2 regions of the Fusicatenibacter sp. genome follow, and region 1 is predicted to be linked to the other one. Evidence: riboswitches for the same ligand, from Rfam matches in the RefSeq annotation. Region 1 holds a riboswitch; the other holds the start of a gene.
What was found. Region 1 has a riboswitch for thiamine pyrophosphate ahead of thiM (hydroxyethylthiazole kinase). Riboswitches for the same ligand answer to the same signal wherever they lie in the genome.
Positions count from the first base shown of each region.

Region 2: it holds a riboswitch for thiamine pyrophosphate, as region 1 does, so the genes downstream of both, ACY2VW_RS05805 (energy-coupled thiamine transporter ThiT) here and thiM (hydroxyethylthiazole kinase) in region 1, are expected to answer to the same signal.

Region 1 covers NZ_CDRRUH010000021.1:5,200-19,864, forward strand. The annotation lists gene lon (endopeptidase La) at 1-2,268, opposite strand, end outside; gene clpX (ATP-dependent Clp protease ATP-binding subunit ClpX) at 2,290-3,585, opposite strand; gene clpP (ATP-dependent Clp endopeptidase proteolytic subunit ClpP) at 3,694-4,275, opposite strand; gene tig (trigger factor) at 4,300-5,586, opposite strand; gene ACY2VW_RS06580 (DJ-1 family glyoxalase III) at 5,730-6,281, opposite strand; gene ACY2VW_RS06585 (CYTH domain-containing protein) at 6,518-6,973, shown strand; gene proC (pyrroline-5-carboxylate reductase) at 7,155-7,952, opposite strand; gene ACY2VW_RS06595 (ABC transporter substrate-binding protein) at 8,164-9,171, opposite strand; gene ACY2VW_RS06600 (Gfo/Idh/MocA family protein) at 9,377-10,354, shown strand; gene ACY2VW_RS06605 (hypothetical protein) at 10,416-10,550, opposite strand; TPP riboswitch at 10,693-10,804, shown strand; gene thiM (hydroxyethylthiazole kinase) at 10,931-11,752, shown strand; gene thiE (thiamine phosphate synthase) at 11,739-12,383, shown strand; gene thiD (bifunctional hydroxymethylpyrimidine kinase/phosphomethylpyrimidine kinase) at 12,532-13,311, shown strand; gene thiC (phosphomethylpyrimidine synthase ThiC) at 13,337-14,644, shown strand.
Region 2 covers NZ_CDRRUH010000017.1:26,555-41,219, reverse strand. The annotation lists gene ACY2VW_RS05860 (4'-phosphopantetheinyl transferase family protein) at 1-551, shown strand, start outside; gene spoIIIAA (stage III sporulation protein AA) at 609-1,616, shown strand; gene ACY2VW_RS05850 (stage III sporulation protein AB) at 1,616-2,131, shown strand; gene spoIIIAC (stage III sporulation protein AC) at 2,160-2,354, shown strand; gene ACY2VW_RS05840 (SpoIIIAC/SpoIIIAD family protein) at 2,427-2,810, shown strand; gene ACY2VW_RS05835 (stage III sporulation protein AE) at 2,797-4,092, shown strand; partial or broken gene ACY2VW_RS05830 (DUF6783 domain-containing protein) at 4,064-4,195, shown strand; partial or broken gene ACY2VW_RS05825 (DUF6783 domain-containing protein) at 4,145-4,273, opposite strand; gene ACY2VW_RS05820 (stage III sporulation protein AF) at 4,288-4,842, shown strand; gene ACY2VW_RS05815 (hypothetical protein) at 4,847-5,416, shown strand; gene ACY2VW_RS05810 (SpoIIIAH-like family protein) at 5,430-6,149, shown strand; gene ACY2VW_RS05805 (energy-coupled thiamine transporter ThiT) at 6,224-6,892, opposite strand; TPP riboswitch at 6,959-7,071, opposite strand; gene ACY2VW_RS05800 (DUF4867 family protein) at 7,349-7,966, shown strand; gene ACY2VW_RS05795 (L-fucose/L-arabinose isomerase family protein) at 8,076-9,542, shown strand; gene xylB (xylulokinase) at 9,667-11,136, shown strand; gene ACY2VW_RS05785 (helix-turn-helix domain-containing protein) at 11,158-12,045, shown strand; gene ACY2VW_RS05780 (YerC/YecD family TrpR-related protein) at 12,142-12,441, shown strand; gene ACY2VW_RS05775 (DUF1836 domain-containing protein) at 12,501-13,121, opposite strand; gene pcrA (DNA helicase PcrA) at 13,300-14,665, shown strand, end outside.

The DNA.
Region 1 (14,665 bases):
CTGCAGTCCGTCTGTGATCTCCGCATCCAGTTCTCTGACATCCGGCTCATTTTTCTCCGGAACGAGAACCATATGGATACCGGCTTTCTTTGCCGCCAGCAGTTTCTCTTTTAAGCCGCCGATCGGAAGCACACGGCCGCGGAGCGTAATCTCTCCGGTCATCGCAACGTCTGCTTTTACCGGAACCTTTGTGATCGCGGAAACCATCGCCGTCGCCATCGTAATACCGGCAGACGGACCATCTTTTGGAACGGCTCCCTCCGGAATATGAATGTGGATGTCGTGTTTTTCGAAAAATTCTTTCGGAATCTCATACTGCTCTGCCACGGAACGAATAAAGCTGATGCCCGCCTGCGCAGACTCCTTCATCACATCGCCGAGCTGGCCGGTCAGCAGAAACTCTCCTTTTCCCGGCATCACATTGACCTCGATCTGCAGCGTATCGCCGCCGACTGCCGTCCAGGCAAGACCGCGCACAATACCGATCTCCGGTTTTTCGTTGGCCGGCTGGAACTCATACCTCTCTTTTCCGAGGAACTCTTCCAGGTTTTCTTTCGTCACAACAACCTCTTTTACCTGTTCCTCGAGAATCTTTCTCGCGCTCTTTCTGCAGATTCTGCCGATCTGGCGCTCCAGGGAGCGGACACCGGCCTCTCTGGTGTAGCCGCTGATCACTTCCATCAGCGCCTCATCCTCGATCACAAGCTGTGCTTCTTTCAGACCGTTCGCCTTCTTCTGCTTCGGAACGAGATGTTCTTTTGCGATATGGAACTTCTCGTTTTCCGTATAGCTTGAAATTTCAATCACTTCCATACGGTCCAGCAGCGGACGCGGAATGTTCTGAATATCATTTGCGGTTGCAATAAAGAGCACCTCCGAAAGGTCGATCGGAAGCTCTACGTAATGATCGGCAAATTTATTATTCTGCTCGGAATCGAGGACCTCAAGAAGTGCGGAAGAGGTATCTCCCTTGTAATCTGCACTTACTTTGTCGATCTCGTCGAGCAGCATCAGCGGATTTTTCACCTTCGCCTGATGGAGTCCCGCCGCAATGCGTCCCGGCATCGCGCCGATGTAGGTTCTTCTGTGGCCGCGGATCTCCGCCTCATCCCGCACACCGCCGAGACAGATGCGGACGTATTTTTTATTCAGGGCTCGCGCCACGCTTCTCGCAATCGAGGTCTTACCGGTTCCCGGAGGGCCTGCCAGGCAGAGAATCGGGCTCTCGCCTTTCTTCGTCAGGGTGCGTACGGCCAGGAATTCGAGGATTCTCTCTTTTACTTTCGAAAGACCGTAGTGATCTTCCTCCAGAATCTCGCGTGCTCTTGCCAGATCCTGATTGTCACGGGATGCCTTATCCCACGGGAGCCCCAGCAGTGTCTCGATATAGCCGCGGATCACGCCTGCCTCGGACGGATTGTTGGCCGAATTTTCCAGACGGTGGATCTCCTCGGAAATCCGCTCTTTCACCTCTTTGGAGGCTTTGAGCTTCTCGAGCTGCTTCTTATAATTTTCAATCTCAGTCTGGGAATTGTCCTCACCGAGCTCCTCGCGGATCACCTTTAACTGCTCGCGCAGAATGTAATCGCGCTGATTCTTATCAATCCGCTCTTTAATTTTTCCCTGGATCTCCGAACGGATCTCCTGAATCTGAATCTCATTGGCGATCATGACGCAGAGTGTGTCATACCGCTCCGAAAGCTCGACTGCCTCTAAAAGTTTCTGACGGTGCACATAGTCAAGCGGAAGATTCATGCAGATCTGATCGACTAATTTTTCCAGTTCTTCCGTGCCGAGAATCTGGCCTGCCAGTTCTTTGCTCACCTTCTGCGTCTGCTCACAGTAGAGGGCAAACATCTCTTTTAGGTTCCGCAGCATTGCCTCCTGCTCGATATCCGAAAACTGTGTTTCGCCCGATCCGGTAAACAATGCCACTTCGGCGCGGAGATACTCGTTCTCCTCTTCCTCGAAGTTCAGCAGTTCTGCGCGGCTTTCCGCCTCCACGAGAATCCGCAGAACGTCTTTTGGCATTCTTACAACCTGTTTGATGACCGCAATCGTTCCAATCTTATACACATCAAGCAGACCCGGTACTTCCGTATCCGGGTCTCTTTGTGTAATCAGGAAAATTTTCTGGTCACCCAGCATTGCCTCCTCGACCGCACGGATCGATTTGGCTCTGCTGATATCAAAATGTACAATCATATCCGGCAGAATCGTCGTTCCACGCAGCGCAATCGCCGGTAATACTTTTGTCACTTCTTCCATTTAAGTTTCCTCCTGCGTTTTTCAGGCGGTTTCCGGTCTTCCGGATCTTCTTCCCATATTCCGCCGTGGAACAGGGGCCGGTTCGCCGTGAATAATCTCCGGCTCCGCCTTCTTTTCTACAGCGTCCTTGGTGATGACGCATTCTTTTGTCGTATTGTCCGACGGGATCTCATACATCAGATCCATCATCGTATCTTCCATGATTGCGCGGAGACCTCTGGCGCCTGTTTTCCGCTCCAGGGATTTCTTTGCAATCGCTTCGAGTGCATCTTCTTTGAAGTCAAGCTGTACGCCGTCCAGCTCAAACAGCTTCTTGTACTGTTTGACCAGAGAATTCTTCGGCTCAACCAGAATCTTCATCAGGGCCGTCTCATCCAGAGAATTTAACGTAACGACAATCGGCACACGTCCGACAAACTCCGGAATCAGGCCGAACTTGGTCAGATCCTGCGGCATGACCTGACGGAGCAGATCTCCGACATTCTCATCTTTTGCATGGCCGATCGGATTGTTGAATCCGATGGATTTCGTATCCTGTCTCGTCTCGATGATCTTCTCGAGTCCTTCGAATGCACCGCCGCAGATAAAGAGGATATTCGTCGTATCAATCTGAATAAACTCCTGATGCGGATGCTTTCTTCCGCCCTGCGGCGGAACGGAAGCTACAGTTCCCTCCAGGATTTTCAGCAGTGCCTGCTGTACACCCTCGCCGGAAACATCTCGTGTGATCGAAGCGTTTTCGGATTTTCTTGTGATTTTATCGATCTCATCGATGTAGATGATGCCGTGCTCAGCGCGCTCGATATCATAGTCTGCTGCCTGAATGAGGCGGAGCAGAATGTTTTCTACGTCCTCGCCGACATAACCTGCCTCGGTGAGCGCCGTTGCGTCTGCAATTGCAAACGGAACGTTGATCAGTTTGGCCAGTGTCTGTGCCAGATACGTTTTTCCGGAACCGGTCGGTCCGAGCATCAGAATGTTGCTCTTCTGCAGTTCGATGTCGGAGGATGCACCGGAAAGCACTCGTTTGTAATGGTTGTAAACAGCAACGGAGAGCACTTTTTTCGCCTCATCCTGTCCGATTACGTAGTCATCCAGAAATGCTTTGATTTCCTTTGGTTTGATCAGGTTGATCTCGTCGGTATCCTGCTCGCCGTACAGATCCTCAAACTCTTCCTGAATGATCTCCGAGCAGATTGCCACGCAGTCATCACAGATGTATGCCCCGTCCGGGCCTGCGATCAGCTTGCGTACCTGGTCTTCTGTCTTTCCGCAGAAAGAGCAGCGGATCTTGGTATCATTCCCTTTTATAGCCATCGTTTTCTTCCTTTCAACATATTACAACTAAACCTTATCGCCGGATAAGGCAAAAGGTGCCACAAAAGCCTCATTGCCGGAACTACGCTTTTGGACACCTTTCCTCTCTTATCGGTTCGTAATTACATTATCAATCAGACCGTATGCTTTTGCTTCCTCTGCGGACATATAGTTGTCACGCTCGGTATCGATCTCAATCTGTTCCAGCGGTTTTCCTGTATTTGCCGCCAGAATTTCATTTAATTTCCGTTTGGTTTTCAGAATCTGTTCTGCAACGATTTTGATCTCGGTTGCCTGACCCTGTGCACCGCCGGATGGCTGATGAATCATGATTTCAGAGTTTGGCAGAGCCATTCTCTTTCCTTTGGTACCGCCGGCAAGAAGAAATGCTCCCATGCTGGCAGCCATACCGATACAGATGGTGGATACGTCACATTTGATGTACTGCATCGTATCGTAGATAGCAAGTCCTGCGCTTACAGAACCTCCCGGGCTGTTGATATACATGTGGATATCTTTTCCCGGATCTTCAGACTCCAGGAACAGAAGCTGTGCAACGATCAGGTTTGCCGATACGTCGGTAACTTCCTCTCCCAGAAAAATAATACGGTCGTTCAGCAGTCTTGAATAAATATCGTAACTTCTCTCTCCCCTGCTTGTCTGCTCGATGACATAAGGTACAAAACTCATTCAATTGCCTCTCTTTCCGAGGTCTTACGCCTCTTTTGCGCTGTCGGCCATGAGAGTTACTGCTTCCTGAACAGCGAGGTCTTTCTTCATCTGCTCTTTCTCATATTCGCCAACGAGCTCCTTGAATTTATCCAGCTCCATTTTGTACATTTCAGCCATTTTAGCCAGCTCTTCGTCCAGCTTCTCATCGCTGATCTGGATGTTCTCTGCTTCTGCAACTTTCTCAAGTACCAGTCTGCTCTCGATTCTCTTAACAGCCTGCGGTTTCATCTGCTCTTTTAAGGAATCAACGGTAGCGCCTGTGAACTGCATGTACTGCTCCATGGACAGACCCTGGGACTGGATTCTTCTTGCGAAATCGTCAACCATGTTCTCTACCTGCGTATCAATCATAGCTTCCGGAATCTCCATTGTTGCGTTCTCTACTGCTTTATCTACGACAGCGTTCTCTTTTTCTGTCTTAGCCTGCTCTTCTTTTTTCTTGGTCAGGTTGTCTTTGATTTCTTTTTTGTACTCATCCAGAGTATCGAACTCGGAAACGTCTTTTGCGAAGTCGTCATCAAGTGCCGGAAGCTCTTTTGCTTCGATTTTGTGGATGGTGCATTTGAATACTGCTGCTTTTCCAGCAAGCTCTTCTGCCTGATAATCCTCTGGGAAAGTAACGTTTACTTCCTTCTCCTCTTCCAGAGCTGCGCCAACGAGCTGCTCTTCGAATCCCGGAATGAAGGAATGGGAGCCAAGGGTCAGCGGATAATCTTTTCCAGCGCCGCCGTCGAACGGAACGCCGTCTACAGAACCTTCGAAGTCAAGTGTAACGGTATCTCCGTCTGCTGCCGGACGATCCTCTACGTTGATGGTTCTTGCGTTTTTCTCCTGCTCTTTTTTCAGCTCAGCTTCTACTTCTTCGTCTGTAACGGTTGTGTCAGCTTTTGCTACTTCCAGACCTTTGTACTCGCCAAGGGTAACTTCCGGTTTTACTGCTACAGTTGCGGTAAAGATGAAAGCTTTGCCTTTTTCGATCTGCTCTACGTTGATCTCCGGACGGGATACGATGTCCAGTTTGCTCTCTTCTGCTGCTTTGGAATACTCTTCCGGAACAAGGCTGTTTACAGCATCCTCATAGAATACTGCCGGGCCATACATTTTTTCTACCATAGCTCTCGGAACTTTTCCTTTACGGAAGCCCGGAACGCTGATGTTCTTTTTCTGTTTCTGGTAAGCTTTCTCCAGTGCTTTTTCTAATTCTTCAGCCGGAACCTCAATGGTAAGTTTGGCCATATTCTTCTCTAAATTTTCGACCTGTACACTCATTTTATCAATTTCCTCCTTGATTTATCTGAAAAGCGGCAGAAAACCTGCACACCTCTCCATTCTACAGTCATTTATCGAGTATAGCATACTCTTTTCAAAAACGCCAGTGATTTTTTTATATTTCTGTGGTTTTTAGGCTTTTTTTAGCAATGAAATACGATTTTTTCCGCCATTTCTTTTGCTTTGTCCTCTCCCTGCAGAACACGGATCAGCTCCAGTGCGAAGTCAGTGGCTGCTCCCATGCCGCGGCCGGTGGTCACATTTTTGTCGGTGACTGCCGGTACATCGAGTACGTTTGCGCCTGCCAGCTTTTCTTCAAAGCCCGGGAAGCAGACGGCGTTTTTATCTTTTAAGATGCCCATCACACCAAGGATGCTCGGCGCTGCGCAGATGGCTGCCAGTTTCTTTCCCTGATCGTCATAGGAACGGATCAGCGCTGCGAGCGTCTCGTTTCCGGCCAGATTTAATGTACCCGGCATTCCGCCCGGAAGTACCAGCATGTCTCCGTCATCAAACTCTCCCTCTTCGATGGTTTCATCTGCAAGAATGGTGATTTTGTGGGATCCTGTTACTTCTTTTCTTCCCATAATAGAAACGGTGCATACGTCTTCTCCGGCTCTGCGCAGCAGATCCACCGGGGTCAGTGCCTCAATCTCTTCACATCCGTCTGCCAGAAATACATAAATCTTTGCCATGGTTTTGTCCTCCTGTGTTGTATGATCAGTCTCGTGTGTTTTGTCACGTGATATTCTCTGCTTTTCTTTGTAACAAACCGCCGCTATTATACCACATTTTTCCGCAGAATGCTTGCATTTCATAAAAATTTCAGGACTTTTTTTCGCAAAAAGCCGGATTTCGCTTAACATCACGGGAAAAGCATGGTAAACTCTTGAAAAAAGCAGTGATGCAATCACGAGAAGGAGTCTCTTTTATGGAAATCGAACGCAAATACCTTCTGGATCAGCTTCCGGAAAATCTTCCAAGCTATCCATGTAAAAAAATCGAGCAGGGCTATCTTTCCACCGAACCGGTTGTCCGCATCCGCCGCTCTGACGACGAATATTATCTGACCTACAAGTCAAAAGGGCTGATGGTGCGTGAAGAGTATAATCTTCCGCTCACAAAGGAATCCTACCTGCATCTGCGGGAAAAGGCAGACGGCGTTCTCATCTCAAAAACACGCTATCTGCTGCCGCTTGCCGGAACGGATCTGACGATCGAGCTCGATGTCTTTGATGCGCCGTATGAAGGCCTTTACCTCGCAGAGGTGGAGTTTCCGGACGAAGCATCCGCAAACGCCTTTGTTCCTCCGGTATGGTTTGGAAAGGATGTAACCTATTCTTCCGATTATCACAACAGTACGCTCAGTAAAGGAAAAAAACTATAAATTACCAGAAAAAATCCCGGTGCCTTTTCCACGGCTGCCGGGATTTTTCCGCTCGTTTGTTTTTTTACTCTTTTTTGTGCTTTCTCTTTGCTTGTTTTGGTTTGTTTTTTTGTGCATACATTCTTTGTTTTTGCTGCTTTCACATTAGCGTCATTCTGTCAAAGCGGCGGTGCTGCTCCTTCTAATCCACTCCCTTTGATTTCCGGATGCAGGCTCGTGTTGCATCAATAACAGCACTTCTCAGGTTCTCCCGCTCCAGTACGGCAACCGCTTCGATGGTGGTTCCGCCTGGCGAGCAGACCATGTCTTTTAATTCTCCCGGATGCATTCCTGTCTCGAGAAGCATTTTGGCGCTTCCAAGGACAGACTGTGCAGCAAATTCATATGCCTGTTTTCTCGGCATTCCTTCGGCTACGGCCGCATCTGCAAGAGCCTCCAGGAAAAGAAATACGTACGCCGGCGAGCTTCCGCTGACACCTGTGACGGTATCCATCAGATACTCCGGAACAACTTCTGCGCGGCCAAAGCTTTTCAGGAGGGTTAAAACGAGCTGCAGCTCTTCCTCCGTCACGAGATCATTGGCACAGACGCCGGTCATTCCTTCTCCGACGAGTGCTGGTGTGTTTGGCATGGTGCGAATTAACTTTGTTGGTTTTCCGATTTCTGTACCCAGCCATTGTAAAGACTTACCGGGAAGAATCGATACGATAATCTTCTCGGGTGAGATGAAGTTTTTGACGAGGTTTATTATATTTTTTATTTGGTTTGGCTTTACTGCCAGGAATACAAGATCGGATCCGGCTACGACCGCTTCGTTCTCCGTAGTCGCCTGGACTCCAAACTGGTTGGTCAAGCGTTCCACACTTTTCTCCGTGCGGACCGATACCAGAATGTCATCTGCAGATACAACTCCTTTTTGGATCATTCCGCCAATCATGGCACTCGCCATGTTGCCGCCGCCGATAAAACCTACTTTCATGTCTGTTCGCCTCCGTATGCCTGTGTTGTAAAAAATATATGCGACACCCATAGTATGCAGCAAAATTTACTTTTTTGCAATACTTTTTCTCTATTTTTCTGCTTTTCTTTTGCAATTTTCTTTATTTTTTTCGAATGAAATGTCGCTGTTTGTCGACAAATGTCGAAAAGTGTCTTTTTCTGTCTTTTTTCGCTTTTCTATTCTGCCGGAATCAGCCTTTGGCAGCGGCCTCTTCGGCGTATTTTGTTGTCACGAGTGTCTTGTACGGTGCCTTTTTCTCCAGCTCTCCCGCCTGCTCCAGAATCTCCTGCAGAAGATCAAAACTTTCTTCCTCAAAGATCAGATTTTCTTTCCACGTATCCTGCTCATAGTAGCGGCGCACGATCGCGGTGATGGTTTCCAGCTCGGTTTCTGCAAACTGCGGCGCAATCACCTCTGCAATCTCCTCCGGTGTGTGCGTCTGCACGAAGTCCATTCCTTTCTGCAGTGCCTTCGTGAATTTTTCTACGGTTGCGCCGTGCGTTTTCAGATAACTCTGTTTGACGCTGTACGACGTATACGGCACATACCCGGATTCCGTTCCGACCGATGCCACGACATAGCCGTCACCCTTCTGCTCGAGCAGTGTCGCGGACGGTTCAAATTCAATCGTATAATCCCCCTGCCCGCCGGAGAACGCGGCAGCTGTGGAACCAAAATCGATGCTCTGGTTGATATTTACGTCTTTTTTATCAATCCCTTTCTGCGCCAGAACATACTCAAAGACCATTTCCGGCATACCGCCTTTTCTTCCCCCTAATACCTCTTTGTTTTTCAATTTCTCCCAGGTAAACGAATTGTCTTTCTCTCTTCCCACAACAAAGTTTCCCGCCCGCTGCGTCAGCTGCGCGAAGTTCACAACCGGGTCTGCGGTTCCCTCGAGGTACGCGTAGACGGTTGCCTCCGCCCCCATAAACCCGATATCCGCCTCGCCGGAAATCATCGCCGTCAGCACTTTATCTGCACCAAATCCTGTCACCAGCGTCAGATCAATGCCCTCGTCCGCGAAATACCCCTCCTCAATTGCCACGTACTGCGGGGCGTAAAAAATGGAGTGGGCAACCTCATTTAATGTCACCTGCTCCACTTTTTCTTTTGTCTCATCTTTTGCCCCGCATCCCGCCAGCGTCACTGCCGCCATTGCCAGTACAAGCGCACCTGTCAGCCATTTTCTTTTCATCAACAGATTCTCCTGTTTTTTCATTCTAACCTTAGAATATGATTTCCCGGTAAAAATGCGTGCAAAAAACGAAGGAGAAACGTTCGAATTTCGTTTCTCCTTCGTTTCTTATTTCAGGAATTTTCTATTTTGAAAAAGAAATTGAGGATCTCCGCGAAATTTGTTATAGTAAGATTAATGTAAAACAGGATGGGAGGATTTCATAATGAAAAATATCAAATGGGCTGTACTCGGATGCGGTGTGATTGCAAATGAAATGGCGGTCGCGCTGCAGAAAAACGGAAAGAATATTTACGCGGTCGGCAACCGGACCCATGAGAAGGCGGCTGCTTTTGCGGAGAAATATAGAATTGGAAAAGTTTACGATGATTTCCATGAGATGTTTACCGATCCGGAGGTCGATGTCATTTATATCACGACGCCGCACAACACGCATCTTGGCTTTATGAAAGAGGCGATTGCCAATGGAAAACACATTCTCGTTGAGAAATCGATTACGCTGAACAGTGACGAGCTCGACGAGGCCATAGCGCTTGCAAAAGAAAAAGGTGTCATCATCGGAGAGGCAATGACGATTTACCATATGCCGATCTACAAAGAGCTGAAAAAAATTCTCGACTCCGGCCGTCTCGGCAGAGTCAATCTGATCACGATGAACTTCGGCAGTTTCAAAGAGTACAACATGAAGAACCGCTTCTTCAACCGGAATCTCGCAGGCGGCGCGATGCTTGATATCGGCGTATACGCACTCTCCTTCATCCGCTGGTTCTTCGACTCCAAGCCGGATCAGCTCCTTTCCCAGGTAAAACCCGCTCCGACCGGTGTGGACGAGCAGGCCGGCCTCCTTCTCACCAATCAGGAAGGACAGATGGCAAGTGTGATGCTCTCTCTCCACTCCAAACAGCCGAAACGCGGCATGGTTTCCTGTGAGAACGGATTTATCGAGATCATGGAGTACCCGCGTGCCTGGGAAGCAAAAATCACAGACGCTTCCACCGGCGAATCCGAAATCATCAAAGCCGGTGACAACGCCGATGCACTCGCCTATGAGCTCGCCGACATGGAACGCGCCATCAATGGAGATGCATCTGCCATGCACCTCGACTACACGAAGGACGTCATGGATCTGATGACCTCCTTCCGCAGAACCTGGGGCTATACGTACCCGGAGGAAGAAAAATAAGATTCGCACATCAAAAGCCCCTGCCCGGCACACATCAGATGCCGGGCATGGGCACTTCTTTTCACCTGCAATACTCTGCAATTTTCTTTTTCAGTAATTGCGCATCAATCGGCTTTGCGATATGCTCGTCCATGCCGGCCTCATTCCACTCATTGGCCAGGGAATACTCTCCTTCCACGCATATTTTATACTTCATTTTACACTGATATTATTTCCTCTGTCACCCCAAATAACATTACATTTCCAATATTTTGCATGTCTTTTTTATTTTTCTGAAATTTTTTAAAATCTTCCGTTTTTCTCTTGCACAATTGTTTTTATGCGTATATAATTGTCTGCAGAAAGCAAAGGGGAGCTCGCGTGCGAAGCGGGCTGAGAGTAGGATGCATCTCCTAGACCCTGAACCTGATTTGGGTAATGCCAACGTAGGGAGATACGATATGCACATTTTCTGCAGATATACCTCCACGTATATCTGCTTTTTTAATCTCTATGAACACATCATCAACAGGTTCTTCCAGTAACACAAGGGAATTTGCTTCTGCAAAAACACTCACACAGGAGGAACAAAAAATTATGTTAGGCCCTTGTCTTGACAATGTCAGAAAAACAACCCCTCTCGTACACAACATCACAAATTACGTTACGGTAAACGATGTCGCCAACATTCTGCTGGCATGCGGCGCAAGCCCGATCATGTCCGATGAACCGGAGGATGTCGAGGATATCACCTCTATCTGCGGCGGTCTGAACATCAACATCGGAACGCTGCACAGAACGAGCATCGACGGCATGTACCGTGCCGGTGCAAAAGCAGCTTCGCTCGGCCACAAAATCCTGCTCGATCCAGTCGGCGCAGGCGCAAGCCACTTACGTACTTCGACCGCAGTCGGACTGATGGAAAAAATCCCGTTCACCGTCATCCGCGGAAATATTTCCGAAATCAAAACACTGGCACTCGGAAGCGGAACGACAAAGGGTGTTGACGCAGACGTTGCCGATAAAGTAACGGATGAAAACCTCGACAGCGCCGTTGCTTTTGCAAAAAACTTTGCAAAAGACCACAACTGTGTTGTCGCCATCACAGGAGCGATCGACCTCGTTGCCGATGCTGACACCTGCTACGTGATCCGCAACGGACGCGCCGAGATGGGAAGCATCACCGGAACAGGCTGCCAGCTCTCCGGCATGATGACCGCTTACCTCGTTGCCAACCCGGACGAGCCGTTAAAAGCTGCTGCTGCCGCTGTCTGCGCGATGGGACTTGCCGGCGAGATCGGCTGGAGCCATATGAAACCGGAAGACGGCAACTCCACCTACCGGAACCGCATCATCGACGCCATCTACCACATGGACGGCGAGACGCTGGAGAAAGGTGCAAAGTATGAAGTGCGATAAAAAAGGCCTGCTTTTATATGCTGTGACAGACCGCAGCTGGCTGAACGGCGAGACACTGTACAGCCAGGTGGAAAAGGCTCTGCAGGGCGGCGCAACGTTTATCCAGCTCCGCGAAAAAAATCTTGACCAGGATCACTTTATGGAAGAGGCACTGGAGCTGAAAAAACTCTGTGCCGCATACCATGTTCCTTTCGTCATCAACGATAACGTGGAAATTGCAGCTAAGATGGATGCGGACGGCGTTCACGTCGGCCAGAGCGATATGGAGGCCGGCGATGTCCGTGCAAAGCTTGGCCCGGACAAGATCATCGGCGTTTCGGCGCAGACCGTGGAACAGGCCATTCTCGCCGAGCAGCGCGGGGCAGATTACCTCGGCGTCGGCGCGGTCTTCCACACCGGTTCCAAGGCGGATGCGGAGGATGTCAGCCACGAAACGCTGACTGCTATCTGCAATGCCGTTAAAATCCCTGTCATCGCCATCGGCGGCATCACACGCGATAACGTGACGGAGCTTTCCGGCAGCGGCATCTGCGGCATCGCCGTCATCAGTGCCATTTTTGCACAGAAAGACATTGTTTCCGCAACGAAGGATCTGAAAGAACAGACTCTGCGCATGCTGGAAAACAAATAATTTTACGTAACCATTCATCCTCACACCAGGCGGCAGACTGGGGGCACCACTTTCTTTGTCGCCTAGAGCGTGTTTGAAAAATGCTTTTTCAAACACGCTCCAAAAAGAAAAGTAATGCAAAGGAGTAATTCTCATGGACCCGAAAAACATGAAAACAGCATTAACAATCGCGGGAAGTGATTCCAGCGGAGGCGCCGGCATTCAGGCAGACATCAAAACCATGATCACAAACGGAGTTTACGCCATGTCGGCAATTACCGCACTCACCGCCCAGAACACCACCGGAGTTTCCGGTATTTTCGATGTAACACCGGAGTTTCTGGCCGCACAGCTTGACGCCGTCTTTACGGACATCTTCCCGGACGCCGTCAAAATCGGTATGGTATCCTCCCCGGCACTGATCGAAGTCATCTCCGAACGGCTTCGCTTCTACCAGGCCAAACACATCGTTGTGGACCCGGTCCTCGTCGCTACAAGCGGCTCCGCGCTCGCTTCGGGCGGCGTGCCTGACCTGATGAAAAAACTGCTCTTTCCTCTGGCCGAGGTCATCACACCGAATATCCCAGAGGGAGAAGTTCTCTCCGGCATCAAAATCCAGTCGGAAAGCGATATGGAACGCGCCGCAAAAGAGATCGGGGATTCCTGCGGCTGTGCCGTTCTGTTAAAGGGCGGCCACAGTATCAATGATGCCAACGATCTTTTATATCACAACGGCACATTTACCTGGTTCACCGGAAAACGCATCGACAATCCGAACACACACGGCACCGGCTGTACACTCTCCAGCGCCATCGCATCGGGACTCGCAAAGGGGCTTTCCCTTCCGGATGCCATTTCCGCTGCAAAAGAGTATATTTCGGGCGCACTCGCGAGCATGATGGATCTCGGCCACGGCCCGGGACCGCTGAACCACGCTTACCGGATCTGATTTTGAAAATAAAGGAGAACAACAGATGAAACACAATTACGCAACACAGATGGACGCCGCACGCCGCGGCATTGTAACACCGGAGCTGAAAAAAGTCGCAGAAAAAGAGTATATGGCTGTGGAAGACCTGATGCCGCTCGTTGCCAGCGGAAAGGTTGCCATTCCGGCCAATAAGCTGCACACCTGCATCGACCCGGAGGGCATCGGCTCGATGCTGCGCACGAAAATCAATGTAAATCTCGGTGTTTCGAAAGACTGTAAAGATTACGATGTGGAGATGCAGAAGGTACTCTCCGCGGTCAATATGGGCGCAGAAGCCATCATGGACCTGTCGAGCCACGGCAATACGCAGCCGTTCCGGCGGAAACTGACCTCCGAATGTCCAGCCATGATCGGCACCGTGCCGGTATATGACAGTGTGATCCATTACCAGAGAGACCTGGATACGCTGACTGCCAAAGATTTTATTGACGTCATCCGCCTCCATGCCGAGGACGGTGTCGATTTCGTCACCCTGCACTGCGGCATCACCAGAAAAACCATCGATCAGATCCGCAAACACAAACGGAAAATGAATATCGTTTCCCGCGGCGGCTCCCTCGTGTTCGCCTGGATGTGCATGACCGGCGAGGAGAATCCGTTCTACGAGTATTACGATGAGATTCTCGATATCTGCCGTGAATACGATGTGACCATTTCTCTCGGCGACGCCTGCCGTCCTGGCTGCCTTGCCGACGCAACGGATGTCTGCCAGATTGAGGAGCTGGTGCGCCTCGGCGAACTCACCAAACGTGCCTGGGAGAAAGACGTTCAGGTCATGGTTGAGGGACCGGGCCACGTTCCGATGGACCAGATTGCGGCCAACATGAAAGTACAGCAGACCATCTGCATGGGCGCTCCGTTCTACGTTCTCGGACCTCTCGTAACCGATATCGCACCGGGCTACGACCACATCACCGCTGCCATCGGAGGCGCGATTGCCGCCATGAACGGCGCTGCTTTCCTGTGCTACGTAACGCCGGCAGAGCATCTGGCTCTTCCGAACCTGGATGATGTAAAACAGGGCATCATCGCAAGCAGAATCGCCGCACACGCTGCCGACATCGCCAAAGGCGTGCCGCATGCGCGTGATATTGACGACAAGATGGGAGACGCCCGCCGCGTGCTCGACTGGGAAGCACAGTGGGACTGTGCACTGGACCCGGAAACTGCAAAAGCCATCCGTGCTGACCGCTCGCCGGAACAGGAAGATACCTGCTCGATGTGCGGTAAATTCTGTGCTGTACGAAGCATGAACAAAGCTTTAAACGGCGAACATATCGACATTCTTTGATTTTCTCTGATTTCATTACAT
Region 2 (14,665 bases), on a different contig from region 1:
ACGTTGTTGTTTATCTGAAAAGGGTGGAAGTATCAGAACAGAAGGGCGGAAAAAAAGAGCTGGAACGGGAGCTGTCCCGGTGCGGATGGGAGTTGTTCCGCAAGGGGCTGACGGAACAGTACGGGCTTGATGGTGCGCAGATGGAAATTGTGCGGAATGCGCACGGAAAACCATACCTGCCTGACAATCCGCAGATCGGTTTTAATATCTCTCATTCGGGTGAATACGCCGCCTGTGCGTTTGCAGAAATTCCGATTGGAATAGACATTCAGCAGCACCGCCGCGTGGCATGGGAGCGCATGGCAGAACGATATTTTTCGGTTACGGATCAGGAGCGCCTTGCCGAGGCAAAAGATGCTGAAACGCTGTTTTTCCGGATCTGGACCGAGGAGGAGAGCTACGGCAAGTGGAGGGGAACCGGTCTTTCGGGTTCTCTTGGAACGGAAAAGAAAGAGGGCTTCTGCACGCATTTCAGTCCGGAGAAAGGATATGAAGGCGCCGTCTGGGCAGCGGAGCCCGTGAAAATCTGCATGAAAAGAATAGAACCATAAAAACCGTGCATAACCTGTCCCGCCATCTCATATATATAACGATAAGAGGTGGTGAAGATGAAAAGGACAGGAAGACAAAAGGATATTGTTACGCCAGAGAAAAAACAGGAGCAAAGGGAACTTTTGCGCCTGTTTTCTGCGAATATACGGAAAATTCTGAAAAACACAGATCTGCTGGCCGATGACCTGCAGGAAATCCGTCTGCGGACCGGCGCGCCGCTTCTTGTGGTCGCAAAGGATCAGGAGTACTTTCTGACCCCGGACGGAGCACTGACGGAGGAGTGGGAGAAGGGCTATCCCGTATCGCCGACGGATATCCGCGATACGATGGATTACATAGGAAGTTTTTCCCTCTACGCCTACGAGGAAGAACTGCGGCAGGGATTTCTGACCGTGGAGGGCGGCCACCGGATCGGTATTGCCGGAAAGACGGTGATTGAAGGGGAAAAGGTGAAAGGCATCAGCCATATATCCTGTGTTAACGTGCGGGTTGCCCACGAGAAAAAAGGCTGTGCGGACCGCGTGATGCCGTATCTCCGGGAGGACGGCCGTTTCCTGCACACGCTGATCGTCTCCGCACCCGGCTGCGGCAAAACGACAATGCTGCGCGATATTATCCGTCAGATTTCGGACGGAGAGTCGCCGTATCCGGGGCTGACCGTTGGTGTGGTCGACGAGCGGAGTGAGATCGCAGGCTGCTATCTCGGCGTTGCACAGAATGATGTCGGCATCCGCACCGATGTGCTCGACTGCTGTCCGAAGGCGGAAGGCATGATGATGCTGATCCGCGCCATGTCGCCCGATGTGGTGGCAGTCGATGAAATTGGAACGGGAGAGGACATCCGTGCGATCGAGTCGGTCGTCAACTGCGGGTGCAAGCTGCTCGCAACCGTGCATGGCAATTCCATGGAAGATATGAAGCAGAAGCCTCTCCTGAACCGCCTTGTGGAATCTCACGTTTTCGAGCGGTACATCGTGCTGGATGCGAAACCCCACGCTGGAAGTGTACAGGCTATTTTTGACGGAAGAGGAACGACACTGTACCGAAGGGAGGCGTTTCTGTGATGCGGCTTGCAGTTTTACTGGCGGCTTCTCTTGCCTGTGCCGGGATCGGCTTTGCAAAGAGCGCGGCGCTGTCGGCCCATGTGAAAGATCTGGAGACACTGCAGAAAATTATCCAGTATCTGCGTGGAGAGATTGTGACGGCGGCTTCCCCGCTGCCGGATGCGTTCTGGGAGACGGGAAGGCGGATGCGGGATCCGTACCGGGATTTTTTACAGGATATTTCCGAGGATATGCGCCGCCCGGACGGAAAGACACTGCCGGCGATTCTGGAAGAGAATACGGCAGTCCACCTGGCGGACACACGCCTTACAAAAGAAGAAAAAGAAGAGCTGCAGGAGGCCGGATGCAGCCTTGGCACCGGGGACCGCGCCATACAGAAGGCAAATCTGGACCGGTACGAGGCGCGCCTTGTGCAGCGGATCGCGGAACTTCAGAAAGGATTGCCGGAAAGGAAGAGGCTCTGTCAGAGTCTTGGAATCATGGGAGGCCTTTTTTTATTTTTGATTCTGGTTTAGAGCGTGTCTGAAAAACGGAGGAGCAGGCGTGGAGGTCGGGATTCTATTTAAAATCGGGGCAGTCGGGATTCTGGTATCGGTCCTGTGCCAGGTATTAAAACACAGCGGCCGGGAAGAACAGGCATTTCTTGCAAGCCTTGCCGGTCTTGTGCTGGTGCTGTTCTGGATTCTTCCCTATATTTCCGCGTTGTTTGAGGATATCAAAAAACTATTTACGATTTAACCGAGTAAGGCAGGCAGCGAAGCGAATTGCCGCTTTGCCATGCAAGGGAGAGGGAAAAACGGAGGGGATTATATGGATATGCTTCGGATCGCGGCGCTTGGAACGGCGGGCGTGCTGCTTGGAATCACGGTAAAAGGAGCAAAGCCGGAATTTGCCCTTCTTGTGACGGTCGGTGCAGGCCTTTGCATCCTGGCCGGAACCGTCGGAAAAATGCAGTATCTGCTCGGCATGCTTGCACAAATGAAATCGTATCTCCCGGTGGACTCGTCGTATCTGAACACACTGCTGAAAATGCTGGGAATCACCTATGTGGGGCAGTTTTCCGCCGGGATCTGCAAGGATGCGGGCTATTCTTCGATTGCCGGGCAGATTGAACTGTTCGCCCGCCTGTCAGTTCTTGCCGTCAGCATGCCGGTGCTGCTTGCTCTGCTGGAAACGGTTCATGATTTTTTGTAAAAAAGCCGGATGGGGCATGACGCTGCTTCTTCTATGTCTTTTTTTCGGAATGGGAAGAACGCAGAAAATCGAAGCAGCGATACAGAACGCGCCGGAGAGCCGGGCAGAAGAATCCCGTTTGGACATCGTAGGAACAGACCGGGAAAAGCAGGAGACGGAGCGTGCGGCGGTCAGAGAAAAGAAAGAGCAGCAGGAGACAGAAACGGGAGATACCGAAACGGATCAGGCAACAGCAGCGCAGGATGAACTTCTTGCGGAACTCGACTTTGATACAATCCAGCAGGAAGTGGACAGCCTGCTTTCCGGCCAGGAATTTTCCTTTGCCGGGACGGTGCGTTCTCTTTTGCAGGATGGCGATCCCTTCCGCAGTTTCCGTGCCGGAAATGCCGTTTTCTCCTGCGCAAAAACAGCATTCCTTGCGCAGAAAGGCCTGATGAAGGAGCTGTTTCTTCTCGTTCTGGCAGGCGCAGTGCTCGGCAGTTTTTCCTCTCTCTTTGAAGGAAAACAGGTCAGGGATGCCAGCTTTTACATGGTCTATCTGCTTGCACTCGCACTGATTCTGAAAAATTTCCAGTCGAGCGGGGAAAACCTGAAGGCCGTCATCACATCGCTGGTCGCCTTCATGCGGATTCTGACCCCGTCCTATTATCTGGCGGCTGCAGCCGCCGGGGGCGCATCAACGGCTGTGATGTTTTATCAGATGCTCCTTCTCGTGATTCTTGCCGTCGAAAAGCTCCTGCTTGCCCTCGTCCTCCCGATGATCCACATCTATCTGCTGATTGCCCTTGTGAACGATCTTTCCGGCGAGGAGATTTTGTCCCATATGACAGAGCTGCTGGAAACATGCGTGAACGGCCTTTTAAAATCGTCGCTCGGCGTGCTTGTGGGAATGCAGATGATCCGGAATCTGATCGCACCGGCACTCGATTCCCTGCGGCAGATGGCACTCTGGCGGACCGCCGGAATGATTCCCGGTATCGGAAATGCGGTGAATGCCGTGACCGAGCTGGTGGCAGGCTCCGCGGTGCTGATCCGCAACTGCTTTGGCGTGACGGCAATGCTGGTACTGCTCGCAGCAGGCATGGTCCCCGCCGTCCAGCTTCTCGTTTCGGGTCTTTCCTTCCGCCTTCTCGCCGCGGCGGCGCAGCCCGTCTCGGACAAGCGGATCGCGGGATGTCTTGCGGCGGCAGGAAAAGGATATGCGATGCTTCTGCGTCTCCTTCTGACCGTAGAAGTCCTGTTTCTGCTGACGATTGCAATCCTGGCGGGAACTTTTTCCTAGAGCTTGTCTGAAAAAGGCTTTTCGCAAGCTGCGAGTCCCAGTTTGTGGGAGATTTTATCCGAATGAGGGCGGCGTAGCGGGCTACGGCAACCGAATGAGGGTAAAATATACCGCAAAGTGGGGCTTGCAGCTTGCGGAAATGGTTTTTCAGACACGCTCTAGCGTGTAGTTGGGCAGGCAGCGGCGGGAGGCGGCATGGTAGAAGAGATTCTGCAGTGGCTTAAGAATATTTCGATTTTTCTGATTTTTATGACAACTGTGCTGAACCTGATCCCGGAGAAGGAGGACAAGAAGCCGGTTCAGTTTTTTCTTGGAATTGTGATGGTACTGATTTTTTTCCAGCCCGTGCTAAAAGCGGGAGGTCTGGAGCAGAAAATGGCGCAGACGCTCGACCGTCTGACGCTGGAAGAGGAGGCAGCAGCAATGGAAAATGTACAGATTCGCGCAGAAAGCTTTGAAAAACAGTATTACGTGGGCGCCTGGGAAAAAGAGACGGAGCGCCAGATCCGCATGTATCTGTCAGAGAGCGGTATTCCGGGGGCAGCCGTTTCGGTAACGCTGGAGCCGGGAAACACCGGTGAGGCAAAAGAGATCCGCATTGAAGCGCCGATGCGGCAGACGAGCATTTACCGCGAAGAACAGAAAAAACAGCGGGAAATGCTCGATGAAAAGCTGACAGAGATCAAAAGTGTTTTAAGTGAGGTCTACGGAACCGATCCGGCGCATATTATGGTAGAGATTTCGGAATAGGCCTATGAGGGAAAAGGCAGCGGCGTTTTTCCGGAAACAGAAAAAGGAGCAGTGGATGCTGTACTTCCTGCTGGCGGCAATCGGCGTTGTCCTGCTGCTGCCGACGGGAACAAAAAAGACCGGTGAGGAGACAGAACAGCCGCAGGAGACGGCTGCGCGTCCGGCGGGGGATGCGGGACTTTCGGTGCAGGAGGAGATGGAACAGCGCCTTTGTGACGCACTTTCCCAGATGGACGGTGTGGGCGCAGTGCACGTCGTGGTGACGCTGGAATCCACAGGAAAAAAGATTGTGGAAAAAGATGTCCCAACGCGGAGCACAACGGAGGAAAACAAGAAGGGAGAGGAGACCGGAAGCGTTACATCCTCGTCGCAGGATGAGGCAACTGTCTATGAAAAGACACAGAACGGAGCCGAGACACCGTATGTGGTTTCCGAGGAGTACCCGGCGGTGCGCGGCGTGCTCGTTATCGCAGAAGGCGGGGGAAACCCGGTGACGATACAGGAGATTCAGGAGGCCGTGATGGCATTATTTCAGGTGGGCGCAAATAAGATTAAAGTAGTCAAAATGAAGTAAAGGAGTCAAATGCGTGGAAAAATTAGAACAGGAAATGAATGCACCTGAGAAAATGGCAGAGACACCATCGCCGAAAAAGACGGCCGGGAAAAAGAAAAAATTCCGGAAAAACCAGGTCATCATCACCGCCCTTGCGATCATGATTGCCGTCGCCGGATACATCAATTATGCCGACAGCACCCTGTCCACGAAGACGACGGCCGACGGAACAACGGCGGACACCAGTACTGTGCTGAAAGATATTTCCAGCCTCGACACCGACATCACCGACGAGGTAGACGCCGGAGCCGCAGGCGATTCCTCACGGACCATCACAGAAACGCCGGGAGAGGCTGTCCTTGCCGGGGCATCTACATACATGGCCCAGGCCAGAATCGACCGGGAACAGATCCGTTCCCAAAACAAAGATACCTTAAATGAAATCATCAACAATACAAACCTCTCCGAAACCGAGCGCCAGAGCGCCGTCCAGAGTATGGTGGAAATGACGGAACTTGTAGAAAAAGAATCTGCCACCGAACTTCTTCTCGAGGCAAAAGGCTTCTCCGACGTCGTCGTAAACCTGACCGGCGAAACCGCCGACATCGTTGTCCCGATGAAAGAAGTAAGCGAGGAACAGCGTGCCCAGATCGAAGACATCGTAACCCGCAAAACCGGAATCGGCGTAGAAAACATCGTCATCACCCCCATGAGCTCCGACGCTGATACAGCCGCAGAGGAGAGTGCTCAGTAAAAATTTCAGCAAAAGTCAATAAAAAATCCGGAAACGCAAAATCATGCGTTCCGGATTTTTTTACGTAATTCTATTTAATTGTCTCCATGTGCCGTTCTGGAAACCGTCTGCAGTGCCTTTTTCACCGGCGGCAGCGAAATCAGAATCACAGTCAGCACACCTTCAGCCAGCAGATAGCTGTAGTTGTAAATAATCGGATACAGCGCCTTCAAAGACTGCGGGAAATTCTCCGGCATATAATCCATCCAGTACAGATATCCGCCTAACGTATGGAAAAATCCCCTCGCCAGCACAGCCACAATATACCCGATCAGCAGCCCGTTTTTCTTCTTTCCAAAGAATCCGGCTACACCCAGCGCCGCAAACGCAAACACATAATCACAGCACACCTGGAACAGAGAAAGCACATACGGCCCCTGGATAAACTGCAGCAGACCATAAGCAAAACCAACAAGAATACCCGTCTTCGCCCCATACCAGTTCGCGATCAGCACAATAAACAGCATCGAAAACAACGTAACCGATCCGCCGTACGGCAGCTCAAACACCTTCACATACGAAGTCACAAACGCCAGCGCAATACCCATTGCACAGAAAGCCAGCTTTCTGGCATCCATCGGCTTTCCTTTGCTCTTCTTAGAAGAGAGAACCGAAGCAATCACCACCAGCGCCACCATCAGCACCACACATCCAACATAACCGGCCGTCGTCAGCCCGCCGTCAGCAGTAACAAAAAAACTCATAAAAAAAACCTCCTTCGCATTCCGCTTGGAGGGGCTCACATAAAAACACAGTCCCGAATCACATCCGAAACCACGTTCCAGCTTCCCTACGCAGGAATTATCCCGTTCAGGTAGTGAGGGTCCGTGAGTAATCATCTTTTTCCCACGTTCTCAGCCAAAAGGCTCCCCTAGCGTCTTTATTATTTTATCGTATTAAAGTATACCCACCTCTCCCCTATTTGTCAACCCACACATTTCCCATCCTTCCGTCTTAGAACATCAGGGCGGGGGCGACGGCTGCGAAAGGACTCCTTGCGACTGTGAGGCTGTCCCCTCAACGGAGTGAGGAGCCTTCGCAGCCGCCGCCCCCGCCCGTCCGTTATTTCACACAAATACATGTTGACAACAAGTACATACAAGTGCTATATTACAATTAGTTCAATCATTAAACTAATTCCACGAAAGGAGCACCACCCAATGCAGATTCTGAAAGTAACAGACGAAGCATTCCGCCAGTACGGCAAAGTCATCAAAGACCTCGACGCCAGCGACATCATCACCGCCATGTCCGAGACCCCATGTCCCGATGACGTAGTCTACGAGCCTTCCATTGAAAGCCTCGAAGCCTGCAAAAGCGCCCAGTCCGTATCCGACAGCCTCTACGGCGGCATGCCGATCCAGATCGGCTACTGCAACGGCCACAACCACCTGCTGAACGCCGTAGAATACCACCGCGACAGCGAAATCAACATCGCCGTAACCGACCTGATCCTGATCCTCGGAAAAGAACAGGACATCACCGAAGACCACACCTACGACTCATCCAAAATGGAGGCCTTCTTAATCCCGGCCGGAACCACCATTGAAGTCTATGCAACCACCCTCCACTACGCACCATGCAACGTGGCAGCCAGCGGCTTCAAATGCGTCGTAGTCCTTCCAAAAGGAACCAATACCGACATCACCCTGGAAGAAAAACACACCCCGGAAGACGACCTGCTCTTCGCCAGAAACAAATGGCTCTTAAGCCACCCGGATGCAAACATCGCCGGAAGCGTAGCAGGCATCAAAGGAGAAAACCTCTCGGTAAAATAAACCCGGAGACAAAACCAGAAATCAGAAACACTGCCTTTAAAAGAGCAGTTCTGAACATAAAAAGAAACCAAAAACCAAGAAAACCCAAAAAGGAGGATCTTCAAAAATGATCAACAATACACCGGAAATCAAATTAGGTATCGTTGCAGTAAGCCGTGACTGCTTCCCGAACAGCCTTTCCGAGAACAGAAGAAAAGCAGTCGTAAAAGCATACGACGGAGAAATCTACGAATGTCCAATCATCGTCGAGAATGAAATCGACATGATGAACGCACTCGAAGACCTGAAAAAAGCAGAGTGTGATGCACTTGTTGTATACCTTGGAAACTTCGGACCGGAGATCGAGGAAACCCTGCTTGTAAAATACTTCGACGGACCTTGCATGGTAGTAGCAGCAGCAGAAGAGACCGGCGACGACCTTGTAGGCGGACGCGGCGATGCATACTGCGGCGTTCTGAACGCAAGCTACAACCTGAAACTGCGCAACCTGCATGCATACATTCCGGAGTACCCGGTTGGCGATGCAGAAGACGTAGCAGCCATGATCAAAGATTTCGTACCGGTTGCAACTGCAGTTGTAGCTGTTAAGAACCTGAAAATCATCAGCTTCGGACCGCGTCCGACCAACTTCCTGGCATGTAACGCACCGATCAAACAGCTGTACAACCTCGGCGTAGAAATCGAAGAGAACTCCGAGCTTGACCTGTTTGAAGCATTCAACAAACACGCAGGCGACGAGAGAATCCCGGCAGTCGTAGAAGATATGGCAAAAGAGCTCGGCGAAGGAAACCTGAAACCGGAAATCCTGCCGAAACTGGCTCAGTACGAGATCACCCTGTTAGACTGGATCGAAGCGCACAAAGGCTCCAGAAAATACGTAACCCTGACCGGAAAATGCTGGCCGGCATTCCAGACACAGTTCGGATTCGTTCCTTGCTATGTCAACAGCCGTCTGACCAAGATGGGCATCCCGGTATCCTGTGAGGTAGATATCTACGGAACACTGTCCGAGTTCATCGGAACCGTTGTATCCAAAGATACCGTAACACTCCTCGACATCAACAACACCGTTCCGAAGGATATGTATGAGAGCGAAATCAAAGGCAAATTTGATTACACCTTAAAAGATACCTTCATGGGATTCCACTGCGGAAATACCGCTTCCACCAAACTGGCATTCTGCTCCATGAAATATCAGATGATCATGGCAAGAACCCTTCCGGAAGAAGTAACACAGGGTACCCTCGAGGGAGATATCGTTCCTGGAGACATCACCTTCTATCGTCTGCAGAGCACATCTGACGCAAAACTGCGCGGATACATCGCAGAGGGCGAGGTTCTTCCTGTAGCAACACGTTCCTTCGGAAGCATCGGTATCTTCGCTATTCCGGAGATGGGCAGATTCTACCGTCACGTACTGGTAGAGAAAAACTATCCGCATCACGGCGCAGTAGCATTCGGACACTTCGGAAAACCGTTATTCGAAGTATTCAAAATGCTCGGTGTTGAAGTAGATGAGATCGGCTACAATCAGCCGAAGGGTGTTCGTTACCCGACAGAGAATCCGTGGGGCTGATCCGTTCCGGAAGATTCACTGAAAAATAAGAAAGATATGCAGTAACGCATAAGCAAAAGGGCGGAGCAGAGATCTAGGTCTGCTGCCGCCCTTTTTGAAAAAGAGTAGAAAAAGGAGATTCGACATGTATTTTATTGGTGTTGACCTTGGTACTTCCGCTGTCAAACTGCTTCTGATGGACGAGGAAGGCAAAATTGTAAATATTGTATCGAGAGAGTATCCGCTGTATTTCCCGCATCCAGGCTGGTCTGAGCAGAAACCGGAAGACTGGTGGGAGCAGAGCAAAGAGGGAATCCGCGAGCTGGTAAAAGACGTAGACAAATCCCAGGTAGCCGGCATCAGCTTCGGCGGCCAGATGCATGGCCTTGTCATCCTGGATGAGAACGATAACGTCATCCGCCCGGCGATCCTCTGGAACGACGGCCGTACCGCAAAACAGACCGATTATCTAAACACCGTAATCGGAAAAGAAAAACTCTCCGAGTACACCGCAAACATTGCATTTGCAGGCTTTACCGCACCGAAGATTCTCTGGGTGAAAGAAAATGAGCCGGATAACTTCGCAAAAATCTGCAAAATCATGCTTCCAAAAGATTACCTGGCATACCGTCTCTCCGGCGCATTCGTAAGCGACTACTCCGATGCATCGGGCATGCTTCTGATGGATGTCAAAAACAAATGCTGGTCCAAAGAGATGGCAGAAATCTGCGGTATTTCCCTGGAGATGCTGCCGGAGCTCCATGAGAGCTTTGACGCTGTCGGAACCTTAAAACCGGAAGTAGCAGCAGAACTTGGACTGCCGGAGACCTGTAAAGTTGTAGCAGGAGCCGGAGACAACGCAGCAGCCGCAGTCGGAACCGGAACCGTAGGCGACGGCATGTGCAACGTTTCCCTTGGTACAAGCGGAACCGTATTCATTTCCAGCAACAAATTCGGCGTAGACAGCCACAATGCCCTGCACGCATTCGCACACGCAGACGGCCACTATCACCTGATGGGGTGCATGCTGAGCGCAGCTTCCTGCAACAAATGGTGGATGGATGAAATCATCCGCACAAAAGAATATACAAAAGAGCAGGAGAACATCACAAAGCTTGGTGAGAATAATGTCTTCTTCCTGCCGTATCTGATGGGCGAGCGTTCCCCGCACAACAACCCGGATGCAAGAGGAACCTTCATCGGCCTGACCATGGATACCACAAGAGAGGATATGACCCAGGCTGTTCTCGAGGGCGTTGCCTTTGCGATCCGCGATTCCTTTGAGGTAGCAAAATCCCTCGGCATCCAGATCGAGAGAACGAAAATCTGCGGAGGCGGTGCAAAGAGCCCTCTGTGGAGACGCATGATCGCAAACGTGCTGAACATCAAAGTGGACCGTATTGAGTCTGAGGAAGGCCCGGCACTTGGCGGAGCCATGCTGGCAGCCGTTGCCTGCGGTGTCTTTTCATCCGTAGAAGAGGCGGCAGAAAAAATTGTTCGTGTGACAGAGACCATCGAGCCGGAACCGGAACTGGTTGAGAAATATGAGCGCCAGTATCAGAAATTTGCAAAGATTTATCCGACTGTAAAAGATCTGTTTACAGAGCTGCTGTAATAAAAAGAGGTAAGAAATAAGATGAAGAAAGTGGAACATGGGAAAACATTTGACCGGAATGCAGCAAACCCGCCGGCGTTTGAAATCTTTCACAACACCGTGACAGAAGGCTATCCGGAGCACTGGCATACCGCAATTGAAATTATCATGCCGACCAGAGGCGAATATGAGGTTGTTGTCGGAAAAGACAGCTATAATCTCAAAGAGGGCGACATCATCATGATCAATTCCGGCGTTGTACACGGAATGAGATTCGTATCCCAGGGAGAACGGATTGTCATGCTGGTGGAACCGGGCTGTGTGGAGAATCAGGAAGAAATGGAAACGATTTTCCTGCGGCTTCCGGCCATCTACTTCAAAAAAGAGGATGAGGAAGATCCCTTCTATCTGTTTCTGCGCAGCCAGATTCTGGAACTGGTGCGGGAATACGATAATCAGGGCGCAGTGATGACGCACGGAATCTGCACCGGCCTCAAAGAGCTTTTTTCAGAGTTTGGCCGCAAGGGCTTTTCGGATGCCAACGCGCAGAATACGTTCGGGGCAATGAAGCAGCAGGAATATATCGAGGCTGTTTTAAGCGCCTGCCGTTATATCAATGTCCATTACATGGAGAATCTTTCTCTCGAGGAAGTAGCTGCGGTCAGCGGATTTTCCAAGTTCCACTTTACCAGAATTTTCAAGCAGTACATGAACATGACATTCTATGAGTACCTCAATTCTAAACGCGTCAAACGCGCAGAGGAGCTTCTGTACGACAAAAAGATGAGTATCACGGATGTGGCGATGAATTCCGGATTCTCTTCTTTAAGTGCCTTCAACCGTACCTTCAAGACGGTAAAGGCATGTTCGCCGAGCGATTACCGCAGACAGCGGGAGTCGATAGTACAGGCTTTGCTGATGCAGGGATAAAAGGACTTGTATTTCACACTTTACTGTGCTAAAATGGTAGTATTCCGAGTTATAAGAATGAGATGGGGACTTAATTTTCGTACAGGAGGGTTTGAAATGAACAAGAAACTTCATACAGAAGCAGTAGACCAGCTTTTTGAGGCAATTCTGTGTCTGAAGAATAAGGAAGAATGCTATACTTTTTTTGAGGATGTATGCACCATCAATGAACTGCTTTCGCTGTCGCAGCGGTTTGAAGTGGCGAAAATGCTGCGGGAGAAGAGAACGTATCTGGAAATCTCCGAAAAGACGGGAGCATCCACGGCGACGATCAGCCGCGTGAACCGTTCCTTAAGCTATGGAAACGACGGGTATGAGATGGTGTTTGAACGGATGGAAAAGAAAGAAAATGTGTAAAATCAAAAAAGACGGTGCGATTCCAACGCAGCCGTCTTTTTTTAATTACACGTTTGTTCTTAATTTTTCTTTTTCGGATCAGAAGGCGCCGCGAGGGATGCCAGTTCATCCACCATGTGCTCGATCATCTGTTTTTTCAGATAGACATCGAAACTCAGCAGACAGATAAACGAAAAGAGCTGGAGAAATTCCCGGTCCTCCTCCGGTGAGCTGCCGAACATGGACTTGGATACATCCGCTTTTTTCAGAAGATCTTCTTTTACGGATGCAATTTCTTCTTTTTCCATCTGGAAAATTTCGTCGTAGATATCTTTGATGGAAAAGCCGCTCTCCGTGCCGAAATACCGAGCGGTGATCGGGGCGAGCAGTGTCTGGATATCCGTGATCGAGAGGATGTTTTTAAAGTAGTAAATAAAAACCAGAAGCATCATGTGCTCCGGCGAATATTTCTTTTTGACCGGCGGCGGGAGCAGCTTGTTTTTTGCATAGTTGTTGATCATTGTTTTTGTCAGAACCTTATCGGACTCGAAGCGGCGCGAAGAAGCGAGCTGTGCGTCCATAAAGGTCGTGACCTGGTCCATATATAAAGCAATATTCGGGATTTCCCCCGGGCGGATGCCTTCGAGAGAATCCAGTGAATTCAGTAAATCATGAAGAATTTTATCTGAGTCTATCGTCATTTGTTATCACCTCACTGTTCCCATTATATAGTTTTCAATACCAGATAGCAAGGACTTTGCGAAAAAAAGTTTCCATGATAAAAATGCAACGTATGTTCGTTCTTACTTGTAACCGGGGCGGATTTGTTATATACTGAGATGCATGTGAAAAGATTCGAAGCAGATGAGGAGAAAGAATATGAATCAGACAGAAACAGGATTAAACCCAATGCAGATGGAAGCTGTGGAGCACACCGAAGGGCCGCTTCTGATCCTTGCAGGTGCCGGTTCGGGAAAGACGAGGGTACTGACACACCGCATCGCCTCCCTGATCCGGGACAAAGGCGTCAATCCGTGGAATATTATGGCGATCACCTTTACGAACAAGGCCGCCGGAGAAATGCGTGAACGTGTCGATAAAATCGTGGGATACGGATCGGAGCGGATCTGGGTCAGCACCTTCCATTCCAGCTGCGTGCGGATTCTGCGCCGCCATGCTGACCGTCTGGGATACGCCAACAATTTTGCAATTTACGATACCGATGACCAGAAATCGCTGATCAAGGACATCATGAAACGGCTCCAGATGGATCCGAAACTGTACCGCGACCGTGCGATCATGGCGGCAATTTCGTCCGCAAAGGATGAGATGATCGAGCCGGACCAGTACCGGATTGACGCGGGAATCGACTGGAAGCTGCAGAAGTATGCGGCAGTTTATGCGGAGTATCAGGCAGAGTTAAAGAAAAACAATGCGATGGACTTCGATGATCTGCTGGTACAGACCGTAAAATTATTCCAGCAGTTCCCAGAAGTGCTCGACTATTATCAGGAGCAGTTCCGCTATATCATGGTCGATGAGTATCAGGATACCAACACGGTTCAGTTCCGCTTTGTGAGCCTTCTGGCGGCAAAATACCGCAATCTCTGCGTTGTCGGCGATGATGACCAGTCGATCTATAAATTCCGCGGGGCGAATATTGAAAATATTCTGAGTTTTGAGCATGTCTTCCCGGATGCGAAGGTCATTAAACTGGAGCAGAATTACCGTTCCACGCAGAATATTCTGAATGCGGCAAATGAAGTGATTGCGAATAACCAGGGACGAAAAGCAAAACGCCTGTGGACAGAGAACCCGGAGGGAGATCTCATCGATCTGCGGCAGTTCCAGAGCGGTTTTGAGGAGGCGGAGTACGTGGCAGGAGAAATCACGCGCGGCGTCCGCACGGAGGGAAAGAAGTACCGTGATTATGCAATTCTCTACCGTACCAACGCACAGTCCCGTCTTTTTGAGGAGAAACTGCTGCTTGCAAATGTTCCATATAAAATCGTGGGCGGTGTCAACTTCTATGCGAGACGCGAGATCAAGGATCTGCTGGCGTATCTGCGTGTGATCGAGAACCCGGAGGATGACCTTGCGGTACTGCGTATCATCAACGTTCCGCGGCGCGGTATCGGAGCGGCGACGATCAACAAAGTGCAGGACTGGGAGGCAGAGCAGGGCATCCGTTTCTACGATGCGCTTCTCGAGGCCGAGTATGTGCCGGGGCTGATGCGGTCTTTAA